3 regions of the Streptomyces sp. NPDC029014 genome follow, and region 3 is predicted to be linked to each of the others. Evidence: riboswitches for the same ligand, from Rfam matches in the RefSeq annotation. Region 3 holds a riboswitch; each other region holds the start of a gene.

The links. Region 3 has a riboswitch for cobalamin ahead of ACZ4VL_RS08890 (ABC transporter substrate-binding protein). Riboswitches for the same ligand answer to the same signal wherever they lie in the genome.
Region 1: it holds a riboswitch for cobalamin, as region 3 does, so the genes downstream of both, cobN (cobaltochelatase subunit CobN) here and ACZ4VL_RS08890 (ABC transporter substrate-binding protein) in region 3, are expected to answer to the same signal.
Region 2: it holds a riboswitch for cobalamin, as region 3 does, so the genes downstream of both, ACZ4VL_RS11710 (ribonucleoside-diphosphate reductase subunit alpha) here and ACZ4VL_RS08890 (ABC transporter substrate-binding protein) in region 3, are expected to answer to the same signal.

Annotation. Positions count from the first base shown of each region.
Region 1 is NZ_JBVHVT010000024.1:40,567-45,983, forward strand. It holds gene ACZ4VL_RS15605 (precorrin-2 C(20)-methyltransferase) at 1-130, opposite strand, end outside; gene ACZ4VL_RS15610 (precorrin-8X methylmutase) at 127-774, opposite strand; gene ACZ4VL_RS15615 (hypothetical protein) at 771-2,351, opposite strand; cobalamin riboswitch at 2,893-3,030, shown strand; gene cobN (cobaltochelatase subunit CobN) at 3,068-5,417, shown strand, end outside.
Region 2 is NZ_JBVHVT010000017.1:11,500-16,916, forward strand. It holds gene ACZ4VL_RS11705 (ribonucleotide-diphosphate reductase subunit beta) at 1-184, opposite strand, end outside; gene ACZ4VL_RS11710 (ribonucleoside-diphosphate reductase subunit alpha) at 241-2,652, opposite strand; cobalamin riboswitch at 2,802-2,930, opposite strand; gene ACZ4VL_RS11715 (GNAT family N-acetyltransferase) at 2,955-3,488, opposite strand; gene ACZ4VL_RS11720 (Uma2 family endonuclease) at 3,567-4,151, shown strand; gene ACZ4VL_RS11725 (YbdD/YjiX family protein) at 4,246-4,449, opposite strand; gene ACZ4VL_RS11730 (carbon starvation CstA family protein) at 4,446-5,417, opposite strand, start outside.
Region 3 is NZ_JBVHVT010000012.1:20,981-26,397, forward strand. It holds gene ACZ4VL_RS08885 (FecCD family ABC transporter permease) at 1-691, opposite strand, end outside; gene ACZ4VL_RS08890 (ABC transporter substrate-binding protein) at 688-1,680, opposite strand; cobalamin riboswitch at 1,717-1,853, opposite strand; tRNA gene ACZ4VL_RS08895 (tRNA-Trp) at 1,937-2,013, opposite strand; gene ACZ4VL_RS08900 (PfkB family carbohydrate kinase) at 2,060-3,049, opposite strand; gene ACZ4VL_RS08905 (bifunctional 4-hydroxy-2-oxoglutarate aldolase/2-dehydro-3-deoxy-phosphogluconate aldolase) at 3,150-3,812, opposite strand; gene ACZ4VL_RS08910 (sigma-70 family RNA polymerase sigma factor) at 4,054-5,417, shown strand, end outside.

The sequences.
Region 1 (5,417 bases), on a different contig from region 3:
CGACGTCGGCCTCGCCGATGACCTCGACGGCGCGCAGGGTCATGAGGGACGGGTCGCCGGGCCCGAGCCCCACCCCGTACAGACGGCCCTTGGCGCTGCTGGTACCAGCACTCGTGCTGTTGGTGGTCATTCTTCCTCGCTCGCGATCGCGTTGAGGGCGGCGGCCGCGATGGCGCTGCCGCCGCGGCGGCCGCGGACGACGAGGTGGTCGAGGCCCGAGGGGTGGGCTGCCAGGGCGTCCTTGGACTCGGCGGCGCCGATGAAGCCGACGGGCACGCCGATGACGGCGGCGGGGCGCGGCGCGCCCTCCTCGATCATTTCGAGCAGTCGGAAGAGGGCGGTCGGCGCGTTGCCGACGGCGATCACGGAGCCCTCCAACAGGCCGCGGTCGCGCCACACTTCGAGGGCGGCGGCGCTGCGGGTGGTGCCCATGCGCTGGGCGAGGGCGGGGACGGCCGGGTCGGAGAGGGTGCAGATCACCTCGTTGTCGGCGGGCAGGCGCTTGCGGGTGACACCGCTGGCGACCATCTGTACGTCGCAGAGGATGGGCGCCCCGGCGTGCAGGGCGGCGCGGGCGCGCAGGACGACGTCCGGGGTGTAGCCGAGGTCCCGGGGCAGGTCGGTCATTCCGCAGGCGTGAATCATGCGTACCGCGACCTGCGCGACGGAGGCGGGCAGCCCGGAGAGGTCCGCCTCTGCGCGGATCGTGGCAAAGGACTGGCGGTAGATCTCCGCGCCGTCCTTCTCGTACTCGAACACTGTGTACTCGCTCATTTCTTCGCTGCGTCGTCGTGGGAGGTGGTGCGGCGTGCGGACGCGAGGGCCGCGGCCAGCTGGTCGGAAGTCTTGAGGCCGCCGCCGTGGTGCGGGGGGCTGCCGGCGGGGGCGGAGAGGGCGTAGCCGTCGGGGGTGGCGACGAGGTCGACCCACGCGGTGCCGCGGGGGTGGCCGCAGCGGCGTTCGCAGCCGGACCAGTGCACGGGCAGCGGTCCGGTCGCGCGGGCCGCGACGGCCCGGGCGTCGGCGCGGACGTCGGCCAGGGACTTGGCGCAACCGGGCCGCCCGGTGCAGGCGGTGACGGAACGCCAGGGGTCGTCGGGTGCGGTGACGAGCCCGGCGTCGGCGAGGGCCGCCAGCGCCTCGGCGGCCCGGTCGGCCGCCAGACCGGGGACGACGATCCCCCGCCAGGGCGTGAGCCGCATCCGGCCGGTGAGCCGGGCCAGCAGCCGCCACTGGGCGGTGGTCAACCGGCCGAGCGGCGCGAGCACGCTGAGCGCGGCGGCCCCGCCGGGCCCGACGACGACCCCGGGCTCGGGCCCGGGCCCGTCCGTGAAAGCAACGCCGGCGGCGGGCAGGGGCACGGGCAGGGGCACGGGCACGGGCACGGGCACGGGCACGGGCACAACGGTGGCCGGAACGCCGACGGCCGCCAACCGAGCAGCCAACCCGGCCGCGCTCAGGGCGTGTTCGGGGGGCAGTTCGACGGCCCGCCAGGCACGGGTACCAGCCGCGCGGGCCGCATCGAGGAAGTACCGGGCGGCGACCACCGCGGCGCGCGGCGCATCGGCCGCGGCCACGAGCACCGCCGGCACCGCAACGCCCGCGGAACCGCGGGCCGTTCCGGATCCGACGCCGCCCCCGGGGCCGCCCGCCGCACCGACGCCGGACACCGGACCGGCGGACGCCGAACCGGACGACACCAAACCGGCAGACGCCGAACCGGCAGCCACCGAACCGCCGGACGCCGGACCGGCAGCCACTGCGCCCTGGGCAGCCGGGTCGGCGATCTGCGCGGTGGGCGTGGCGGCGACGAACACGTGGGCGTGTTCGTCGCCGCGGGCGATGACGGTGACGTCCGCGTCCAGCGACGCCACGTCACCGCGGCCGTCGTCGAGGGCGAACAGGAAGCGGCCGGACAGGGCGGCCGCGGCCGGGTCGGCGCACAGCAGTCGGTCCAGCTCGCCCACCCACGGGGCCACGTCCGGCAGCACCGGCAGCTCCAGGCCGGTCAGCGGTGAGGCGACGATGTTGCGGACCCGCTCGTGGGTGGGCGCGGGCAGCAGCCCGGCGCGGTCCAGCACCCCGGCCAGTTCGCCACCGCAGCTCGCACCGAGCCCGCGGAGCTGGGCGTTGCCGCGCGAGGTGAGGTCGATGTGCCCGTCGCCGAGCCGGTCGGCGGCGTCGGCGAGCAGCAGCGCCGCGTCCTCGCCGAGCATCCCGCCGGGGATCCGCACCCGGGCCAGGTACCCGTCGTCGGCCGCGTGGAGGCGCAGTGCGCCGGGGCAGGCGTCACCGCGCTCCCGTATGACGGGTTCGTCCCGTGCGGCGGGGGCGGAGGGGGGTGTGGGCATGGCGGCGAGCATACCCACGAATCCCGGCCCCCGACCTGTGGCCGTCACCACCTCCGACCTGCGGCCACCGGCAACCCGCAACCGGCAACCGGCACGGGTTCCGCGGGGCGGAGGCCGAACGGGCACGTGGTGGGAGCGAGGTCGCGGGGGCCGGGGGGCGGGGGGCGGGACGGGGCACGGCGGTCGTGGCGCGGGAGCACCGACGGGGCGGGCGTGGCCGGCCGGGCCGGGGCGTGCAGCCATCGCACGGCAGAAGTGCGCTCCCACCGCTCCCACCGCACCCCCAGCGCACCCCGTCGCCCCAGCGCACCCCGTCGCCCGCCGCACACCCCCATCGCACCCCCGCATGCCCCCCACACACCCACCCCCGCCCACCCCGCCCCCCACACCGCGAAGGCCCCCCGCGGGCCCGTCCCCACCCCTCCCCGCCCCTCCCCACCAGCGGTGTCCCGGCTCCGCGGCCCCGGCCGTCGCGGGCGGTGGGTGCGTGGTGACCCCCACTCCCGGCCAGGGGAAACGGCACCTAAGATGACCTTCGGCGTGCCATTCGGCCCGCTCATCGCCGAGGACGGCGACATGGGAGGAAGCCCGGTGCGATTCCGGCGCGGTCCCGCCACTGTGAACCCGGCAGAGCAGCCGCCGATCCGGGTGAGTCAGGAACTCCCGCCGTCCTCACTGCCCGGGGCGCGGAAACCCCGAGGAAGGCCTGCCGCCGCATGATCCTGCTGCTGTCGACGTCCGACACCGATCTGCTCAGCGCCCGAGCGGCCGCGGACGGCCCGGTGCCGTACCGGTTCGCGAACCCCTCCCGCCTTCCCCTCGACGACCTCTCCGGCCTCCTCGACGGCGTCGAGCTGGTCGTCGTACGCCTGCTCGGCGGCCTGCGGGCCTGGCAGGACGGCCTCGACCTGCTGCTGGCGTCCGAGCAGACCCGCCCCGTCGTCGTCCTGACCGGCGAACAGGCCCCGGACGCGCAGCTGATGGAGGCGTCGACGGTGCCGATCGGCATCGCTGCCGAGGCGCACGCCTACCTCGCGCACGGCGGCCCGGCCAACCTGGAGCAGCTGGCCCGCTTCCTGTCCGACACCGTCCTGCTCACCGGCCACGGCTTCGAGCCGCCGGCCGCCGCGCCCACCTGGGGCGCCCTGGAGCGCCCGAAGCCGTCGGCCCCCGGCACGCCCGCGCCGACGGCCGCACCCGCACCCACCTCCAGCCCCACCCCCACGCCCACCCCCGTCCCCCGCATCGCGGTGCTCTACTACCGTGCCCACCAGATGAGCGGCAACACGGGCTTCGTGCACACCCTGTGCGACGCGATCGAGGCGGCGGGGGGCTCCCCGATGCCGCTGTACGTGTCCTCCCTGCGCACCCCGGAGCCGGAGCTGCTGGCCACCCTGGAGGGGGCCGACGCGGTGATCACCACCGTGCTCGCGGCCGGCGGCACCCGCCCGGCGACCGCCTCCGCCGGCGGCGACGACGAGTCCTGGGACGCGGGCGCGCTCGCCGGCCTGGGCGTGCCGGTCCTGCAGGCGCTGTGCCTGACGGGTTCGCGCAGTGCGTGGGAGGAGAACGACGAGGGCCTGTCTCCGCTCGACGCCGCGACGCAGGTCGCCGTGCCCGAGTTCGACGGCCGTCTGATCACCGTCCCGTTCTCCTTCAAGGAGTTCGACGAGGACGGCCTGCCCGCGTACGTGGCGGACGCCGAGCGGGCCGCCCGGGTCGCGGGGATCGCCGTGCGCCACGCCCGGTTGCGGCACATCGCCCGCGCCGACAAGAAGATCGCGCTGGTCCTCTCCGCCTACCCGACGAAGCACTCGCGGATCGGCAACGCGGTCGGCCTCGACACCCCGGCCAGTGCGATGGTGCTGCTGCGCGCCCTCCTCGACGCCGGCTACGACTTCGGCCCGGCCGAGGAGATCCCCGGTCTGGTCTCCGGTGACGGCGACGAGATGATCCGCGCCCTGATCGAGGCCGGCGGCCACGACCAGGACTGGCTGACCGAGGAGCAGCTGGCCCGCAACCCGGTCCGCATTCCGGCCGCCGACTACCGGCGCTGGTTCGCGGAGCTGCCGGCGGAGCTGCGCGAGCAGGTCGAGGAGCACTGGGGTCCGGCGCCGGGCGAGATGTTCGTGGACCGCTCGCAGAACCCGGACGGTGACATCGTCCTGGCGGCGCTGCGCCGCGGGAACCTGCTGATCCTGATCCAGCCGCCGCGCGGGTTCGGCGAGAACCCGATCGCGATCTACCACGACCCGGACCTGCCGCCGTCGCACCACTACCTGGCCGCGTACCGGTGGATCCAGGCCGGCGCCGAGGACGGCGGTTTCGGCGCCGACGCGATGATCCACCTGGGCAAGCACGGCAACTTGGAGTGGCTGCCGGGCAAGAACGCCGGCCTGTCGGCGGCGTGCGCGCCCGACGCGGCGCTGGGCGACCTGCCGCTGGTCTACCCGTTCCTCGTCAACGACCCGGGCGAGGGCACGCAGGCCAAGCGCCGCGTGCACGCCACCCTGGTCGACCACCTGGTGCCGCCGATGGCGCGCGCGGAGTCGTACGGCGACATCGCGCGCCTGGAGCAGCACCTGGACGAGTACGCGCAGATCAGCTCGATGGACCCGGCGAAGCTGCCGGCGATCCGCGCGCAGATCTGGACGCTGATCCAGGCGGCGAAGCTCGACCACGACCTGGGTCTGGAGGAGCGTCCGGACGACGACGGCTTCGACGACTTCCTGCTGCACGTCGACGGCTGGCTGTGCGAGGTGAAGGACGCCCAGATCCGTGACGGTCTGCACGTGCTGGGCGGTGCCCCGGACGGCGAGGCCCGCGTCAACCTGGTCCTGGCGATCCTGCGGGCCCGCCAGATCTGGGGCGGTACGACCGCTCTGCCCGGCCTGCGCGAGGCGCTCGGCCTGGACGAGTCCGCGGCGACCCGTACGTCCGCCGACGAGGCGGAGGAGACGGCGCGGGCGCTGGTGCAGGCGATGGAGGACACAGGCTGGGACCCGGCCGCGGTGGCCGAGGTCGCGGCGGGCCGTTCGGCGGACGTGGCGGCCGTACTGGACTTCG
Region 2 (5,417 bases), on a different contig from region 3:
GGCCGATCATGTGCTGCTCGGCGGGCGTCAGCTTCGCCAGGTCGGCGACGTCCGAGTGGAGGTCGACCTCCTCCACCGTCCACGTGTTCTTGATCGCGTCCCGGTAGCGCTCGTAGAAGTCCGGGTAGCGCATCGGGCGGAGCGTCAGCTCGAAGCCGGGGTCGAGCAGGTTCTTGTCGGTCATAACAGTCGGCGCGAAGCGCCGTCCTCCAGGGGTGGTGGTCGGGTGGCGGGTGGGGATTACTGGCAGGCCTCGCAGGACTCGGGGTTCTCAAGGGAGCAGGCCAGTGCCTCGGCGTCGAGGGCCTGCGGGAGGGGCGTGGCGGTCTCCGGTACGGCGGCCGGGACGGCGGTGCCGGACGCGGCGCGGGCGATCCTCGTCGCCGGACGCGAGCGCAGGTAGTACGTGGTCTTCAGGCCCTGCTTCCAGGCGTACGCGTACATCGACGACAGCTTGCCGATGGTCGGCGTCTCCATGAACAGGTTCAGCGACTGCGACTGGTCCAGGTACGGCGTACGGGCCGCCGCCATGTCGATCAGGCCGCGCTGCGGGATCTCCCACGCCGTGCGGTACAGCTCGCGGACCTCGGCCGGGATCCAGTTGAAGCCCTGGACCGAGCCGGAGGAGTCGCGCAGCGCCTCCCGGGTCTGGGCGTCCCACACGCCGAGCTTCTTCAGGTCCTCCACCAGGTAGCCGTTGACCTGGAGGAACTCGCCCGACAGCGTCTCGCGCTTGAACAGGTTGGACACCTGCGGCTCGATGCACTCGTACACGCCGGCGATCGAGGCGATCGTCGCGGTCGGCGCGATGGCCAGCAGCAGCGAGTTGCGCATGCCGGTCGTCGCGATGCGGGCGCGCAGCGCGTCCCAGCGCTCCGGCCAGGTGAGCTCGACACCGTAGTGGTCGGGGTGCAGCACGCCCTGGGCGGTACGGGTCTGCTCCCAGGCCGGGAGGGTGCCGTGCTTCTCGGCGAGGTCGGCGGAGGCCTCGTAGGCCGCCAGCATGATCCGCTCGGCGATCTTCGTGGAGAGGGCCTTGGCCGCGGCGGAGTCGAAGGGCAGGCGCAGCTTGAAGAAGACGTCCTGGAGGCCCATGGCGCCCAGGCCCACCGGGCGCCACTTGGCGTTGGAGCGGCCGGCCTCCTCGGTCGGGTAGAAGTTGATGTCCACGACCCGGTCGAGGAAGGTCACGGCGGTGCGGACGGTCTCGTCCAGGCGCTCCCAGTCCATCTCGCCCGTCTCGGCGAGGACGAACGCGCCGAGGTTGACCGAGCCGAGGTTGCAGACGGCCGTCTCGCCGTCGTTGGTGACCTCGATGATCTCGGTGCACAGGTTGGAGGAGTGGACGACCGTGCCCGGCAGGGCGGTCTGGTTCGCGGTCCGGTTGGAGGCGTCCTTGAAGGTCATCCAGCCCTGGCCGGTCTGCGCGAGGGTGCGCATCATGCGGCCGTACAGCTCGCGGGCCGGCATGGTCTTCTTGGCCAGGCCCGCCTGCTCGGCCTTGACGTAGGCGGCGTCGAACTCGTCGCCGTACAGGTCGACCAGCTCGGGCACGTCGGCCGGGGAGAACAGCGACCACTCGCCGTCGGCGTTCACGCGGCGCATGAACTCGTCCGGGATCCAGTGCGCCAGGTTCAGGTTGTGCGTGCGCCGGGCGTCCTCACCGGTGTTGTCGCGCAGCTCCAGGAACTCCTCGATGTCCGCGTGCCAGGTCTCCAGGTAGACGGCGGCGGCACCCTTGCGGCGGCCGCCCTGGTTCACGGCGGCGACGGAGGCGTCGAGGGTCTTCAGGAACGGGACGATGCCGTTGGAGTGGCCGTTGGTGCCGCGGATCAGCGAACCGCGGGCGCGGATGCGGGAGTACGACAGGCCGATGCCGCCGGCGTGCTTCGACAGGCGCGCGACCTGGTGGTAGCGGTCGTAGATCGAGTCGAGCTCGTCCAGCGGGGAGTCCAGCAGGTAGCAGGAGGACATCTGCGGGTGCCGGGTGCCGGAGTTGAAGAGCGTGGGGGAGGACGGCAGGTAGTCCAGGCGGCTCATCAGCCGGTACAGGGAGGCGACTTCCTCGACGGCCTCGATGCCGTCGTTCTCGGCCAGGCCGCAGGCCACGCGCAGCATGAAGTGCTGCGGGGTCTCGATGACCTGGCGGGTGATCGGGTGGCGCAGCAGGTAGCGGCTGTGCAGGGTGCGCAGGCCGAAGAAGCCGAAGCGGTCGTCGGCGCCCTCGCCGAGGGTGTGCTCGACCAGCGCGTCGAGGCGGCTCGCGTGCAGCCGGACGAACTCGGCGGTGCGGTCGGCGATCAGGCCCTCGCGGTGACCGACCTCGACCGAGGCGGAGAAGGAGGTGGCGCCCTGGCCAGCCGCCTCCTCGGCGACGGCGATCGTCAGCAGGCGGGCGGCGAGCCGGGAGTAGGCCGGGTCCTCGGAGATCAGACCTGCCGCGGCCTCGGTGGCCAGCCCGCGCAGCTCGGCCTCGTCGGCGGCCGCGCTGCGGCCGCGCAGGGCGGCGGCGGCGACCCGGCCGGGGTCGGTGTCGGGAAGGTCGGCGGTCAGCTCGGTGAGGGTGCGCAGCAGCGCGGCCCCGGGGCCCCCCTCAGTTCCGTTGTCGGACGGGTCGGACTCGGCGCGCGGTGCGGAAGGCGCGATGGTCACGGGGGGAGCTCTCCCTCGCTCGGCTCCGGGACGGCGGCGGTGCGGGCGCGAGCGGGCGCGCGCGGGCAAGGGCCCGTGGGAGGGCAGCACCGCGCGGCGTCCGCAGGCCCTACCGCGAGGCCCGGACGTGGTCGGCACCCGGTTCGGTCGAGCCGGGCGCGCCGTCGGCAGGTCGTCGGACTTCGGTGACACCGATGGGTGTACTTCATACCGTTGCGGGACAGTTCCGGATTCGCACCGGATTCCCCTGCGGCGACAGCGAGGATGAGCATACATGTGGGGGGAGGTTTCTGTGTGACCCCCTAGATGTTGTGTCCGCCCCTTTGCTGAGCGTGGCCCCACAGCTCCAGTCGGTAGGTGAGCAGGGTCAGTGCGGGGATCGGGGACCAGTCCAGTTCCGGGGTGCGGACGAAGCCCAGACGGGCGTAGATCCGCTGGGCGCCGCGCATCGCCGGCTGAGTGGAAAGGGTCAGCGCGGTGACCCCGTCGAGGGCCCGGGCCCGCTCGATGCACGCCCGTACGAGGGCCTCTCCGACGCCCGCGCCGCGCGCCCCGGGCGCCACGGCGAGCATCCGGAACTCGGCCTCGTGCGGGCCGGCGACGTCGGCGAGGGGGCTCCCGGGCGGGGCGAAGGTCACCCCGCCGAGCACCTCCCCGTCCCGGACGGCGACCAGCACCTCGCCGTCGGCGGCCCGGCCGGCCACGTCGCGCAGGACGTTCAGGTAGGTGTCGTCCTCGTTCTGGTCGAGCAGCCCGTCCCCGGTGTAGGCCTGCCCGGTGATCTCGCCGATCCGTTCGTACTCGTCGGTCTCGGCGATGCGGATGTCGATGTCCATGCCGCCGAGTGTGCCGGACGCGGGCGGGCGCCCGGGGCTATCGTCAGGGACAGCACCGTCGAGAAAGGCGAGCGAGGCATGAGCGTGATGACTCACCGGCCCCACATGCTGACAGAGGACTTCGAAGCCGTGGCGCGCATAGCGGCCCAAGAGAGGGAGGGGACGCGGCTGGAGTTCATCGACGGGATCATCAGGAGCAAAGCAATGCCGGACGGCGACCACGGGCGCATCATCCAGTGGCTGCTCAAGGTCTGCATGCAGTCACGGCCCGATCTGTTCCTGCACCCTGGCCAGGGGATCAAGGCGCAGGAGTACCGGGACGGGCGGGCGATCCCCGACGCGGTACTCGCGCACCCGGATGCTTTCGTCGGGCAGGGCGACTGGGTCGACCCGGCCCCGATCCTCATGGTCGTCGAGGTGACCTTGTGGGACTCCGACACGCAGCGCCGCGACCACGTCGAGAAGCCGCGTGCCTACGCGGAAACCGGCATTCCCGTCTACCTGCTCATCGACCGGGCCAAGGGCGAGGTGTCCGTCTACACCCAGCCCAACGGCCGGCGCTACGAGAGCGCGCACATCGTGCCGTACGGAATGGACATCGTCCTTCCCGACCCCGTCGGCATCACCCTCCAGACGGACGTCCTCAAGGACTGGGCGCGCTGATCCGGCCGCAACGCGCCGAGGGGCCCCGCCGGATGCGGCGGGGCCCCTCGGCGTGCGACGTGCGACGTGCGGCGTGCGGTGGTGCGGCGAGCGCTCAGCAGCAGCGGAAACCCTCGCGGGGGTCCGCCTCGCGGGCGTCGGTGCGGGCCCGTTCGAAGGCGCGGCGGGTCATGACCTCGGCGTCCGGATCGTGGGAGCGGGCGTGCACGACGTACCGGTCGTACGCCGCCTCGCCGGAGAACTCCCGCAGGTAGAACCGCGCCTTCGCCAGCGCGCCGCGCACCGCGCCGCCGCTCACGCCACGGGCTCCTTCGCGCGGCCGCCGCCCGAGTCGAGGCCGGCGGCGGCGAGTTCGGCCCGTTCCTGCGGGGTCGCGAGGAGCCCGGCCGGAGCGATGATCTTCGACTCGGTCCACGGGACCTCGGTGAGCCGCACCGATGCGGGGCTGCGGACGGCCCGGATGCAGGTGCGGGCCGCGTCCAGCAGCACGATGACGATCAGGACGGCGAACAGGCCGGACAGGACGCCGTCCACGGTGGCGTTGAGGACCACCGTGTGCATCTCGTCCATGTTCTTCGCGGGTGCGAGCACCTTGCCGGCGTCGATGCCGTCCTGGTACTTGTCGCGCTGGGCGAAGAAGCCGACCTTCACGTCGTCCGAGAAGATCTTCTGCCAGCTCGCGGTGAGGGTGACGGCCACGTCCCAGGCCAGCGGCACACCGGTCACCCAGGCCCACTTCAGCCGACCGGACTTGACCAGCAGGGTCGTGCAGACGGCCAGGGCCACCGCCGCGAGCAGCTGGTTCGCGATGCCGAACAGCGGGAAGAGCTGGTTGATGCCGCCCAGCGGGTCCTTGACGCCGACCCACAGGAAGTAGCCCCAGCCGCCGACGACGAGGGCGCTGGCCAGCCAGACGCCGGGCTTCCAGCTGATGTCCTTGAAGGACTTGTGCACGTTGCCGAGGGTGTCCTGGAGCATGAACCGGCCGACGCGGGTGCCCGCGTCCAGCGTGGTCAGGATGAACAGCGCCTCGAACATGATGGCGAAGTGGTACCAGAAGGCCTTCATGCCGGCGCCGCCGACGACGGCCGAGAAGATGTCCGACATTCCGAGTGCGAAGGTCGGCGCGCCGCCCGTACGGGACAGCAGGGTGGCTTCCTCGACGTCCTTCGCGGCCTGGGCGAGGAACTCGGGCGAGACGCTGAACCCGAGGTTCGTCACCGCCTCGGAGGCGGTCTGGACCGTGGTGCCGACGACCCCGCCGGG
Region 3 (5,417 bases):
TGCCGGCGGCCAGCACCGCCGCGGGCAGGGCCAGTTCGTCCGGGCGGGCGCCGCCGAGGCCGCCCAGGGTCCAGAAGAGGACGGACCGCACCTGGTCGGGGCGGGCGGCGAGGACGAGCACCAGGCTGGTGAGCGCGGACAGGACGTACTGGACGGCGACGCCGGCGAGGACCAGCCGCCCGGTCGTCATGCTCCCGCCGCGCCGGGCCATCGCGTACACGGCGACGAGCGCGCACATCGACCCGGCGAACGCGGCCGCGGGCACCCCGGCCCCGCCCGCGATTCCGGCGAGGCCCGCGAGACTCCCCGCGCCCGCGGTGCCGGCTCCCGCCCCGAGGACGATGACGAGGACCGCGCCGGCCGAAGCACCCGAGGAGGCACCCAGCAGGAACGGGTCGGCGAGCTGGTTGCGGACGAGGGCCTGCAGGACGGTGCCGGCCACCGCGAGGCCGCCACCGACGACGGCGCCGAGGAGCACCCGCGGCATCCGCACGTCCCACACGATGGAGCCGAACGCCCCGCCGCCCGGACCGGGTCCGCGGAGCACCAGGTCGAGCACCTGCCCGGGGGCGATCCGGACCGGCCCCAGGGCCAACCCCGCCACGGCCGACGCGAGGAGCGCGGCGGCCAGGACGAACAGGACCACGGCGACGGGCGGGCGGCGGCCAGGACCCGTACGGGGGCGGGTCACGGGGCGTCGGGGTGGAGCTGGCGACCCAGGGACTCGACGGCGTCGGCGACGCGCACGCCGAGGACGGCCGAGGACAGCGGCAGCACGGCGAACCGCCGGTTCTTGACCGCGGGAACCTCCGCGAGCGCCGGATCGTTCAACAGGCGCTGCTTCTTCGCCTCGACGGTGGTGCCGCCGTAGTCGTAGATGAGGACGACCTCGGGCCTCCGCTCGATGACCTTCTCCCACGACACGTCGCCGAAGGTGTCCCCCAGGTCGGCGAAGGTGTTCGTCCCGCCGGCCAAGGAGACGATCTCGTTGCCGATGCCGTGGCCGCCCGAGGTGAAGGCACTGTCCTGGCCGGAGTCGTAGACGAAGACGGAGGGCCGGCCCCTGTCCTTGACCCGGGCCGTGACGGCGTCGATGCGGCGCTGCTCCTCGGCAATGAGCCGTTCGCCCCGCTCGGGCACCCCGAAGGTCCGGGCGACCTCGGTGATCTCGGTCTTCAGCTGGTCCAGGCCGACCGGGCCGTCGGTGCAGTACTCCACGCTGAGCCGGGTGTCGATGCCCGCCCCGGCGAGCGCCGCGCGGTCGCGGCCCTGCGCCTTGTCGAAGGCGCTGGAGTAACCGCCGTACACGAAGTCCGGGTTGGCGCCGAGGAGCACCTCCTTGGACGGGTACTCCTTCGCCAGCACCTTGATGCGGTCGTAGGCGGGCTCGTAGGCGGGGAGCACCGCGTCGTCCAGGTAGGCGGTCCCGGCCATCCGGTCCTGCAGGCCGAGCGCGAGCAGCAGCTCGGTGGCGTGCTGGTTCATGGTGACGGCCCGCTGCGGCGGGGCCTGGTAGGTGCTGGTGACACCGCAGTTGACGGTGGTGTACGGGAACCCGGGCGCGGCGGCCTTCCCCGGGGCGGCGCCCTGACCGGCCCCGCTCGACCCGCCACAGGCGGCGAGCGGTACCAGCAGGGTGATCGGGGCGAGTGCACGCAGCAGGGCGCGGGAACGCGGCATGGCGAAGCCTCTCCGGGGGATCCTCGTCCCCTGGTCGACGTGAAGAGGCGGTGCGTCAGTATCTGGCTTCCGGCCCGCGGGAGGCGGGCCGGTCACAGTGGCGGGACCGCACCGGATTCGCACCGGTTTCCTGTCCTGCACCGCCGAGTTGGTCCACACCAGTCTGCCAGACGCCACGGAACGCGCGGTGACATGACGAAGGCCCAGGTCCGCCAACCCGGACCTGGGCCTTCACACGTGAACCACCGGTTCACCGTGGCAGGGGCGACAGGATTCGAACCTGCGACATTCGGTTTTGGAGACCGACGCTCTGACCAGCTGAGCTACACCCCTTCGATGAGGACAACCATGCCATGTCGCGGCGAGAAGATCCACTCGATTAAGGGTGCGTGTCCCCCGGGGCGCGGCGCCGGCGGTGGGTGGCGGCCAGGGCCGCGGTCTGGGCGAACGTGGGGACGCGGCCGGTGCCGCCCCGCCCGGAGACCGACAGGGACGCGGCGGCGATGCCGTGGGCCACGGCGTCGGCGAGGCTGTCGCCGAGGGCGAGCCGGGCGGTGACGGTGCCGGTGAAGCAGTCCCCGGCTCCGGTGGCGTCGACCGGAGCCGGGTTGACGGGCACGGAGTGGTACTCGGCCCGCGTCCCGTCGTCCAGGAGCAGCCGGTCCGCCCCCGCGGTGACCGCGACCGTACGGGCGCCCAGCGCGCGGTAACGGGCTGCGGCGGCGCCGGGGTCGGCGGTGCCCACGAGGGCGAGCGCGTCGTCGGGGCAGGAGGTCTTCAGCAGTCCGGTCAGCGGGGCGACCCGCGCCAGCAGTTGCCGGGCCGCGGCCCGGCCGGTCAGCCGGGGCCGGAAGTTGGGGTCGTACGAGACGTGCCCGCCTGCCCGGTGCACGGTCTCGGCGGCGGCCACCACCGCCTCGCCGCTGCCGGCCGACAGGGCACCGGTGATCCCGCTGGTGATGAGGGCCCCGGCTCCGGTCAGCACGTTCCGCCAGGCTTCCACGTGTCCGGGCGAGAGGGTGGATCCGGCGCTGTGCGTACGCCAGTAGACGAACTCGCGGGCGCCTGTGGTGTCGGCAGCGAGGAGGTAGGCCCCGTTGGGCCGCGGGGCCCGGTGGACGTGGGCGGTGTCCACGCCGAGTTCGGCGACCCGGCGCAGCAGCGGAACGCTGAGCTCGTCATCGCCGACGACGGTGAGGAGGGCGGTCCGGGCTCCCGCCGCCGCGGCGGCCGCGGCGGCGTTCAGGGCGTCGCCGGAGTAGGAGATCCGGGCCGGGCTGCCGTCGGCGGCCGCCCGCAGGGCGGTGTCGGCGTGGATCTCGACCAGGACCTCGCCGAGGACCACCACGTCGTACCGGGGGTCTGCCACGGCCCCCTCGTCCCCGGCTGCGTCCAGGGTGCCGGCCAACCCCTCGCCCGGGCCGCCGCCCGCATCCACCGCGCCACCGTCCGCGTACCCGCCCGGCATCTCAGCGGCCCGTCCCCTCGCAGGCGGCGCAGCACGGGCCCGCCAGCTCCGCGAAGACGGCGGCCAGTTCCGCGGGATCGTCCGGCAGGCCGCTGCCGATGCCGACGGCCGCGGCCCCGGCGTCGAGCCAGTCCCGGACCTCGGCGGGCCGGATGCCGCCGGTCGGGAGCAGGACGGCCGCGGGGAGCACGGCAGCCAGGGAGCGGATGAAGCCGGGGCCGCCGAGGTGCGCCGGGAACACCTTGGCGGCGCCCGCGTACCGCACCGCGGCGGCGATCTCGCCGGGGGTGAAGCCGCCCTCGACGAACACCGCCCCGCGCCGGGCAGCGGTGTCCCGGACTTCGGGGGCCGGGTACGGGGAGACCAGGAAGGCGGCGCCGGCGTCCAGGGCGGCTTCCGCCTGCCCGGCGGCGGTGACCGTGCCGACCCCGATCATCGCGGGGCGGCCGTGCGCGTCGGCGAGCGGCGCGACCCGGGCGACGGCCCGCGCCCAACCGGGGGTCGTGGTGGTCAGTTCGACCACCCGGCAGCCGGCGGCCAGTAGGGCTTCGGTCCGGCGGACGGCGTCGTCCACGCCCGGAGTGCGCAGCACCGGCAGCAGTCGCTGGGCGGCGAGGGCTGCGTAAGGATGGCAGGACACGAGGCGACCCCCCGGTCGTTCCACGCGACGGAACTCCTTGCGCAGACCCTATCGGGCCCGCCCTGGCCTGTCGCCGGGTTCCGCAGAAGCCGGGGACCCGACGGGGCCGCCCCGCGCCCCGCTGCCCGGCCACTGCCGCCCCTCGACCCGCCCACCCGAAACCGGTTTTCGAAATCTTCCTCCGAATAACTGTTATCCGGCCGCTGCTCGACGGTCTCCCTGGTATCGGGCATCATCGACCGCCGGTACGGACAGGGAACCTCATATGACTACACAGCACACGGCAGAGCTGGTCGCGGCCGCCCGCGCGGGCGATCCCCGCGCGCAGGACGAGCTGGTCGGCGCCTACCTACCGCTCGTCTACAACGTCGTCGGGCGTGCCCTGAACGGGTCAGTCGACGTGGACGACGTCGTGCAGGACACGATGCTGCGCGCGCTCGACGGTCTGGGCACCCTCCGCGCCGACGACAGCTTCCGGTCCTGGCTGGTGGCCATTGCGATGAACCGCGTACGGGCGTACTGGCAGGCCCGGCGTACCGCGCCCGGGGAGAGCGGCCTGGAGGCCGCCTGGGAACTCGCCGACCCCGGCGCCGACTTCGTGGACCTGACCGTCGTACGGCTGCAGTTGGAGGGGCAGCGGCGCGAGACGGCGCGGGCCACCCGCTGGCTGGAGCCCGACGACCGGGCGCTGCTGTCGTTGTGGTGGCTGGAGTGTGCGGGCGAGCTGACCCGGGCCGAGGTGGCCACGGCGCTGGAGCTGTCCCCGCAGCACACGGCGGTGCGGGTGCAGCGGATGAAGGCCCAGCTGGAGTCGGCGCGGGTGGTGGAGCGGGCCCTGGACGCGCAGCCCCCGTGCGAGATGCTGCAGGCGGTGACGGCCGGCTGGGACGGGCACCCGTCCACGCTGTGGCGCAAGCGAATAGCCCGGCACGCGCGGGAGTGCATGCGGTGCGCGGGGCTGTGGGGCGGGCTGCTCCCGGCGGAGGGCCTGCTGGCGGGCCTGGCGCTGGTGCCGGTCTCGCTGGCCCTGCTGGACGGCGTACGGTCGGCGGCCGCCGCGACGGGCGGCTTCGCCCCCGCGGGCGCGGCCCACCCGATCCACCCGGGCGGCTCCGCCCACCCGGGTGACTATGCGGGCGCCCACCCGGGCGGCTCCGGCCATCCGGGGGATGCCCTTCACACGGGCGGCGACGGCGGTACCGGGCTCGGCGGCTCCGGCCTCGGCCACCCGGGCTCCGGCGGTACGGGTTCCGGCGGCGCGGGATTCGGCGGTACGGAGCTGGCCGACGCGGCCACGCAGTTGGTCCCCACCGTTTCCGCGCAGGGCGGCCTCCCGCACACGGAACCGGACCCGGACGCGGCCGTGACGGGCGGCCGCAGTCTGCTGCGCAGGCGCAGGCGCAGCCGCCGCCGGGCGGTCGGCGGTGCGGTGCTCGCCGCGTGCGTCGCGGGCGGCGGGCTCGCCTACCTCGGCGGCTTCCCCGGCTCGGGCGGCGAGGACGGCCGGGACACCGCCGCCCCGGTGAACGCGCTCTCGGCTCCGGAGTCGGCGGCCGCCACGGCGTCGGGGGCGGCCTCGCCGTCCGCTTCCGCCTCCGCCCCGGCCTCCGCGTCCCCCTCCTGGTCGGC